4 regions of the Shewanella sp. S1-49-MNA-CIBAN-0167 genome follow, and region 1 is predicted to be linked to each of the others. Evidence: predicted binding sites of a transcription regulator. Region 1 holds the regulator's gene; each other region holds the start of a gene.
What was found. Region 1 encodes sigma-54, which starts transcription at its own class of promoters, with help from an activator protein. Its sites were predicted from a motif close to GTTGGCACGNNNNTNGNNT; they were not measured.
Positions count from the first base shown of each region.

Region 1 (2,212 bases):
GCTATAGTTACTTTACGGGCCTTTAGTCTATCTAACTCATTTGATTGAACGATATCTAAACAGCGTTAAACATCATTGATGTACGTGACAATCCATTACAGTTTTATAAATTGTCACTTTTATGGAAATCATCTAGGGATAAGCGGTAAATGAAAGCGTCACTCCAACTTAAAATGGGTCAACACTTAACCATGACCCCACAATTGCAGCAAGCCATTCGCTTACTGCAATTATCGTCATTGGAGCTACAGCAAGAAATCCAACAAGCATTGGATTCAAATCCATTACTTGAAATAGAAGATGAGTTTTCTGAAGCAAAAGACCCCGTAAAAGAAAATCGCGACCAAGCTGATACAGACTTCAGTGACAACAGCATTGTCAATATTGAAAAAGACACCTCAACAGTCGACACAGCAGAATCTATGACCAAAGAAACCATGGATGATTTAGCCATGGATACTACATGGGATGAAGTGTACACCGCCTCGCCGATGTCAGGTTCAGGTAGTGCTAGCATGCGCGATGATGACATGCCGTTTCAAGGTGAAACCACCGAAGGTCTGTATGAACATTTAGAATGGCAGAAAAATCTCACTCCATTTTCAGAGACCGATCTTGCCATTGCCACAGCGATCATCGACGCCGTGGATGAACGCGGTTATTTAACCCAAAGTACCGACGATATTCTCGAAGCCATGGGTGACGAAAATGTTGAGTTAGATGAAGTTGAAGCTGTATTAAAACGAATTCAACACTTTGATCCCGTTGGTGTTGCTGCACGTGATTTAAGTGAATGTTTATTGATCCAATTAGCGCAATTCTCTAACACCACACCCCATATCGATAATGCCCGTTTGCTAATCAAAGACTATTTAACCTTAATTGCTGGGCGTGATTTTAGATTATTGATGCGCAAAACTAAGCTAAAAGAAAATGAGTTACGTGACGCCATCACCCTAATCCAATCACTCAATCCTCGTCCAGGCTTATTGATCACCGCCACCGATGACGAATTCGTTATTCCCGATGTCACGGTACTAAAGAAAAATGGCCGTTGGGTTGTAGAGTTAAACCCAGACAATATGCCCAAAATTGGCGTTAATCAGCAATACGCCGCCATGGCTAGAAGCAGTAAAAATCAGTCTGACAGTCAATTTATTCGAGGCCATTTGCAAGAGGCTAAATGGTTTATTAAAAGTATCGAAAGCCGCAATGATACTCTACTCAAAGTGGCAAATTGCATTGTGCAATTTCAGCAAGGCTTCTTTGAATACGGTGAAGAAGCCATGAAACCTATGGTGCTAAATGATATTGCTGAAGCAGTAGAAATGCATGAATCGACAATTTCACGAGTCACCACACAAAAATATATGCACACCCCACGTGGACTATTTGAACTAAAGTACTTCTTCTCTAGCCATGTCAGCACTGACGATGGCGGGGAATGCTCATCAACAGCAATTCGTGCTTTTATCAAAAAGCTGGTTGCCGCAGAAAACCAGAAAAAACCATTGAGTGACAGTAAAATGGCTCAACTTCTGGCAGAACAAGGCATAAACGTTGCTCGTCGTACGATTGCAAAATACCGAGAAGCAATGCTAATCCCGCCCTCAAACCAACGTAAGAGTTTATAACCTACAAGGTTGTGGAGGATTTTCTATGGATATAAATCTGACTGGACGTCATGTCGAAATAACTGAATCTTTACGTGAGTATGTTAATGGTAAATTTTCAAAGCTTGAACGACACTTCGATCAGATCCATAATGTACACGTTGTACTCCATGTAGACAAATTACAACAAAAAGCAGAAGCCAAAATCCACGTTAATGGCGCAGAGATTTTTGCTATGTCAGAAAATACTGATATGTATGCTGCAATAGACGCCCTGATCGATAAACTCGACCGTCAGGTAATTAAACACAAAGAGAAGTATACAAAACACTAACGATGGAACTTTGTACCATTCTGCAGCCGGAATGCACTACCTGTGCCACACCGGGCAGTAAGAAAAAAGTACTGGAACTCATCAGCAATTTAGTCGCTGCCCAGTATCCAACCCTGTCTTCGCAAGAGGTTTTTGAAAGCCTATTAGCGAGAGAAAAAATGGGTAGCACAGGTATAGGAAATGGCATTGCGATACCTCATGGTCGATTAACGACCATCGATCACCCCATCGCGATATTTGTTAAATGTGAAGAAGCCATTGCCTT
Region 1 covers NZ_JBEOPO010000007.1:47,598-49,809, forward strand. The annotation lists gene lptB (LPS export ABC transporter ATP-binding protein) at 1-7, shown strand, start outside; gene AAEZ00_RS04725 (RNA polymerase factor sigma-54) at 150-1,634, shown strand; gene hpf (ribosome hibernation promoting factor) at 1,660-1,947, shown strand; gene ptsN (PTS IIA-like nitrogen regulatory protein PtsN) at 1,950-2,212, shown strand, end outside.

Region 2 (2,212 bases), on a different contig from region 1:
TTTCTTAATCGTCGTAAATCTGACGAAAATGTGAGCGTGACTACGTTTTCGTTGTCATGAAGCGTTAATCGAATTTGAAAACTTTCGTAGATACCTTGGCAACATCGTTTTATTTCCTAATATCCCACCTTGATGTACATATAAAATATCAGTATTAGTCAACGTATTAGTCTTCAAATAATGTTGTAATACTAAAAATCCGACAGGGTCATACAACAACTCAAATTCAATTCCAGACTGACATACGGTTTGCCACATATCAAAACAACGCCGCGATAATTTTCCAAAATGATATTTATGCCCATCACTAACAATGTGAGGATAATAAACTTCATCAATTAATTGTGAAAATTGCTGGCGTAAGTAATCATCACCGCCAACCGTGCTGCAGGTTAATACCTCAATAGTAAGTACTGGTGTTAATTGCAGTTGAGCGAGCTGTTGTATTAGTTGCTTATTTAAATAAGCTGCCGTGGTGCCGGTACCAGAAGGTAAAAAAACCATGAACTTAATTTGTTGTCTAATCTGAGCCCACTCAATAATTTCACTAGCAAGCTGCGCAATACCCGTTTCTGCGTATTCACAGCGCCCACCTTCAGGAATACACAGTAGATGTTGTTTATCGGCGTAAGTCGGGGTTGATAACAGAATGTATTGCACAACATCATCTAAATGCATGCCGGCTATGTTATCGGCATATGGCAACTCAGCAACATTAATAATATTAGCCCCATTTTGAATCGCGGCAGCGTAATTGCCTTGGGGGTGTTGTAGTAAAAAATTGCTGATATGGCTAACGTAATAGTCAAATTGCCAGCCCTGCTGCTTAGCCAGCACAGATAATGAATACAAAGAGTTAGCTTGTGCAGAACCGGCCCCGACTAGGCGGGTCACATATGAATAATCATGATGCAAAAAATGATAAAACTTACGTGCTTTATTGCCACTGAAATCAGTATGCAGTAAATCATCCCGCTTAATGTAGAGGGTGTGGCCGTCAAAGTTCATCGACTCTACTGGGCTTATCGAAAACATGTCTTATCTCAATCAACTGTAATATGGGTATTTTAACTAAAAAATGATAATTCTCATCGATTCATTTGTATTAATTGTCAGGCCTAACAGACACTCAATGTCGAAAATAACATTTAAACAATTAGAATCATAAGCTTATAATAATGGCATGATTATCGCTAGTTATCGCTATATAGTAATTAATATTGACTCTTGATAGGAATGAAAATGTCACTTTTACGCTTAATCTTTAATATTGCTTGGTTTTTAATGGGTGGTTTTGTGATGGGCCTTGCTTGGTGGCTTGTGGGGGTACTGTGCTTTATCAGTATCATTGGCATCCCTTTTGGCAGAGCCTGTTTTGTTATTGGCGAATTAGCTTTTTGGCCATTTGGACAAGAAACTGTTAACCGCAAACACATTTCTGGCCAAGAAGATATTGGTACTGGCACACTAGGCTTAGTGGGTAATGTGCTATGGTTTTTATGTTTTGGGATTTGGCTCGCTATTGGTCATTTAGTGCATGCATTAGCCTGTTTTATCACCATTATTGGGATCCCTTTTGCGATACAACACATTAAGTTGGCCTTGTTAAGTTTAACCCCTATCGGGCAAACTATTATCGCTAAACCCACTTATTAATGACATGTGAACAGCCGCTATTCTTAATTACCGATAGCCTAATGCTATCGGTTTTTATTTGCCTAATAGCATCGACAACCTTTAATTGCCATTGACGCATTTTGGGCACACAAAAATTATTCAATCCCTTTAAGGACAGCTCAGACTAAATCGGCGCGATGACTTATAATCGTCTGAGCACTCAATGCTAATATCCCGATTAGTTAATCATCCGCCCTATTCCACCGAGTACTGAACCTTCACCTTGATCTTTACCGCCATTTGAAGGCGCATGAGCAATAATTCTGTCAGCCATACGAGAAAACGGTAAGCTTTGTAACCACACAGTCCCATGACCTTTTAAAGTGGCAAGAAACAAGCCTTCACCGCCAAACACCATCGACTTTAAAGAGCCCGCACGCTGAATGTCATAATCAATCCTGGGAGTAAATCCAACTAAACAACCCGTATCGACCCGCAAGGTCTCACCATACAATTCTTTTTTTATCAGTGTCCCACCCGCATGCACAAACGCCATGCCATCACCTTTAAGGCTTTGTAGGATAAATCCTTCACC
Region 2 covers NZ_JBEOPO010000025.1:39,468-41,679, reverse strand. The annotation lists gene AAEZ00_RS12895 (1-aminocyclopropane-1-carboxylate deaminase/D-cysteine desulfhydrase) at 55-1,035, opposite strand; gene AAEZ00_RS12890 (YccF domain-containing protein) at 1,243-1,656, shown strand; gene AAEZ00_RS12885 (TIGR00266 family protein) at 1,856-2,212, opposite strand, start outside.
Region 2: a site for sigma-54 is predicted at 1,178-1,196, ahead of AAEZ00_RS12890 (YccF domain-containing protein). Genes of this name have one in related genera too.

Region 3 (2,212 bases), on a different contig from region 1:
ATTGAATGACGAAGAGTAGAATAACGAAGAGTAAAAAGAGTGTTTGCGTGCTTTATTCTCCAAATGATCGTAAATGACATTGAGATCGGCTTGTTCGATGAGCGTTGCAACAGGAATATTTTCATTATTGGTATAAATTGAGGGCAATGGCCTCTCGATGATGGCCGTTTTCTTATATTCATCAAAGTGCCATTCTTGATTACTATCATCACGGATAGACATGTAGGTTATGTGTGCTTATTGGCTTAATCTATGGCGTTGGGTGTTGATAAAAACGTTCATCAATGACATATATACCGACTACTAGCAGGTCTATATGTACTACTTCTATATCCAAAACTCCCGGTCCATTCCGCCTAGGTCACTTTACTCATCACTCCCGAGCTAATAAGCCGTTGTCACCATAGTCATAAAACAACTCAATATACGATAGAAAGCGTTAATTTTCGCGTCATAGAGCTTTGTCTTCATTATCGTATAACGATCAGTCTATTTTCTTCAATATGAAAAATCATGGAGATGATTTACCTGCCAAAATACTGATTTTACAGTGAATTTCGATGGTGTTAATTTCAATGGGATACTTTTACTCAAAGCGTAGTCGGATAGGCCAAATCTAGTGTGGAAAACATACATAAATACCAGGCTACCTACTAATTTATGGCATATATTTTGCTTTAACTCTATAAGTTCAAAAATATGACACTGCGGGTGATCACTGATGAAAATGAAAACAGGAACAATTAAGATGTTGAACAGTAAACGTTTGTTCGTAAGTGTAATGTCTTGGATTATCGTAACCTGCACCAGCTTACTGTTTGCGCCTAAATATTTATTGGCGAGTTTATCGTTAGACAAACTCGTTAGCGAATATGGTCAGTTTATTGGCTTAGGCTTAATTATTGGTGTGGCCTATTTTTTAAGCCAAATTTTTGCCTTTGTTGTCGATGAGTCCATCGTATATTTACGTCAAAAACGTACAGTAGAGACTATTGAAGTAAAAGTAAAACTACTTGATCCTGCAGAAAGAGCCTTGCTACGTGAATTTTTTTTACAAGGGCAGACTATTTTAACCTTGCCGCAAAATGAGTTGGCGGTTAAAAATTTAGTTAACACTAGCATACTCGAAATGCTAGGCAATGAACGTCACTATGCTATACAAGGCCCAACGGCGGAATACAAAATTTCTATGCAAGCACGTAATTATTTAAATCGTGATGTATTACGTTTACCTGCTGGTGAGCCGAGTGCAGATGAAATGAATTATCTGATCAAAACGCGACCACATTTTATTAATGGCTTGGTTCAATCGCGCAAGCATGCAGCCTAATATCGTGGTTAGTTGTGGTTAGTTGCGGTTAGAAGTCGGTCTGAGTGGATAAAAAAATGGGGGCCTATAAAGCCCCCAATCTGGCATAAAAACACTTCATGTGTTTTGTCGCCAATTTATCATTCGCAAGGAAGTATCCATAATGATTATGAATAATAAGCAGTAAAAAACTTAGCCTAGTAAGCTACTCACTTAGTCGGTGCAGACTTCACAACAAACATCCACATTAGATAAGACATTATTCCGAAGGTACAGAAGATCACCATCATAGAAAGAAATCCTATAGCGTTACCAAACATTAAATCTAACCAAAATGCCATGATATTTATCCTCGGAATGTGAAATCATGATCATCATAAAGTCAAAATTACACCGCAATACTGATCTTGATCAATTTTTAGTCGTCGTGATGTTATTTTTTTGTAAAATTGCTTCTTAACTCACAAAACACCTCTATTTCATCTCAGTTAGGACTATGAATGACTTTTGAGCAGTTGAGTGTTTTTTATAGAAAAGAATAGGTAAAGGGCTTGCGATTATTAAATGCAAAGGTATAATCGCCAACACTTAATTGTGACAAACTTTGTTGATACGTGGTTTGAGTTGCACAGTAACTCAGTAGCAGCCTAAAGACATGGCTATACTCAGATAAATATAATCGCATTGAGTATCGATATTTGAGTAAGTATAATACTTGAGTGTTGGTCATAAAGAGTCAATTCACTAAAATTGTTTTGCAAAGATATTTGGACTAATCAGATTACTTTGCAAAGCTAAAATAGCTTAAAATCTTTGCCTGAGTGATGAAATTGGTATACATGGGGGATTCAAAATCCCCTGCTTCGCGGCGTGTCGGTTCGAGTCCGACCTCAGGTACCATTA
Region 3 covers NZ_JBEOPO010000005.1:25,164-27,375, forward strand. The annotation lists gene AAEZ00_RS03370 (hypothetical protein) at 1-222, opposite strand, end outside; gene AAEZ00_RS03375 (superinfection exclusion B family protein) at 749-1,330, shown strand; gene AAEZ00_RS03380 (DUF3149 domain-containing protein) at 1,519-1,650, opposite strand; tRNA gene AAEZ00_RS03385 (tRNA-Leu) at 2,125-2,209, shown strand.
Region 3: a site for sigma-54 is predicted at 660-678, ahead of AAEZ00_RS03375 (superinfection exclusion B family protein). Genes of this name have one in related genera too.

Region 4 (2,212 bases), on a different contig from region 1:
TCTTGTGATAAATAAGCATCGAGCAAGCGGCTGTAATCGCTGTTATCGCCAATTAATACCGCACCTTTTAAATATTTACCGGTTTCATCTAACCATAACTTTTTATAAATTCCCGCCTGGTTATCAGATAACTCAACAAATTGTGCATTTTCAAAACCACGGCTTGCGCCAATAGCGGCCACGTCAACACCCAGCAATTTCAATTTGGTGCTCATGTCTGCGCCGGTAAATGACTGAGAAACGCTAGTTGATGTTAATGAGCCAAGATGAGCAGCCACAACCCGCGCCATTTGATAACCTGGGGCCACTAACCCAAATATTTTTTGCTGCCATAATGCACATTCTCCAATGGCATAAACATCTGGCGCAGAGGTTAAACAGTAATTGTCAATTTCAATGCCGCCACGTTCACCAATATTGATATTTGAAACCCGTGCTAATGAATCTTGTGGACGAATACCCGCTGAAAAGACAATCATGTCAGTTTCAAGATAAGACTCATCATTAAAGGTCATTCGATGTAATGCCGTTTCACCGTCGATAATCGCGGTGGTGGCTTTTGAGGTATGCACGCTCACGCCGAGTTGTTCAATTTTGCTACACAATAAATCACCGGCTTTGTCATTTAGCTGAACGGGCATCAATTGTGGCGCAAACTCAACAACGTGGGTTTTCACCCCAAGTTGTTTCATGGCATTAGCGGCTTCTAAGCCTAATAATCCGCCGCCCACAACAACCCCAACGTGACTGTTTTGGGCTGCAGCTTGGATAGCTTCAAGATCTTCAATGGTGCGATACACTAAACACTGAGCGCGATCGTTACCTTGAATAGGCGGCACAAACGGAAATGATCCGGTTGCCAGTACGAGTCGATCATAATGGTAATTGCCCCCTTGGGCACTCGTGACCGTTTTAGCGGCAATATCAACCGCGGTGATCGGGGTATTTAAGTGCAGCGAAATGCCCCAATCTTGATAGTCTTGCGCACTGGTTAACATTAACGGATCGGCGCTACCGGTCTCAAAATATTTTGATAATTGCACTCGATCATAGGCTGGACGGGGTTCTTCACCAAACACATGCACATCAAACGTTTTATTGAGCCCTAAACTACACAATTGCTCAATAAAGTGATGACCTACCATGCCATTACCGACCACCACTAACTTGGGTTTTGAGACTGCCATATCCTGCTCCTTCATGCCATGGACCGTAAAAAACAAAATGGCGCCAACTCCGCTTAAAGAGTTGGCGCCATTGCCTGTTACTATTCCGATTTTTTAAATTTTATTGTTTGAACATTAATGGTTTAAAAAACCATTATCGACTTTCAGTATCATACTGTGATGTTGCAGGCTCTATGCCAACAAACAAAAAAACCATAATCACTTGATTAATATATAATTAAAACTTAGCAGCCTTTGTGCTGAGACGATAATATGTCCGCCTTAGGGATAATCGCACCAAAATGAGGCGCACCATCATTGTTCACCGCTAAAGTATCGACTGCTAACGAAGTATTTTGCTTGCTGACAACTGCAATAATTTGTGCCGACATTTGTGCCACCGACAAGCCTTTTTGCATCGCTTGTTGTTGAATAATGTGGTGTGCTTTGGCTTCATCAAACCCTTGTTGCATTACAATCAACTTTGCTTGGCTGAGCAGTTTTATACTGCGAATTTCATCATCTAACTTTTTAAATTCGGCTAAGGTTTTACTGGCGGCATTAAAACGCGCTTGGGCTAAACTGATCACGCTGGTTAAACGGTTAACGGTCAGCATATCCGGAATAAAAGTGATGCGCCCACAATCAAGCAAATCGGTTAACGCTGCCTGTTGCCATGTTTTGGCATTGACAACGATCACCATAGGTTTACTCGTTAATGTACGCTGGATCAGCCCCTGAATTTGACTGTGTAATGTCTCGGTTAATACCAACAAGGTATCAAATGTTTGTTGATGTAATTGTTGCTCAACTTGGCTTACCGAAGTCAATACAGTGACATGCCCAAACGCCGCCAAACAAGTCTGATACTGCACCAGATCACAATCGGCCACAGGTACAGCCGCAAAGCTCTGATCGCAAAGGATTAAACTGCGCATAACCACTCCTTGTTCCGCCATTGATCTAGTGGATTATCTGTTGTACTAAAACGGTTTGCCCAACATTGTTGACTCAAACTGACGGCTTGCGCTGCTGTAATCGCCGTT
Region 4 covers NZ_JBEOPO010000017.1:46,175-48,386, reverse strand. The annotation lists gene nirB (nitrite reductase large subunit NirB) at 1-1,187, opposite strand, end outside; gene AAEZ00_RS09790 (ANTAR domain-containing response regulator) at 1,412-2,104, opposite strand; gene AAEZ00_RS09785 (glycosyl transferase) at 2,092-2,212, opposite strand, start outside.
Region 4: a site for sigma-54 is predicted at 1,350-1,368, ahead of nirB (nitrite reductase large subunit NirB). Genes of this name have one in related genera too.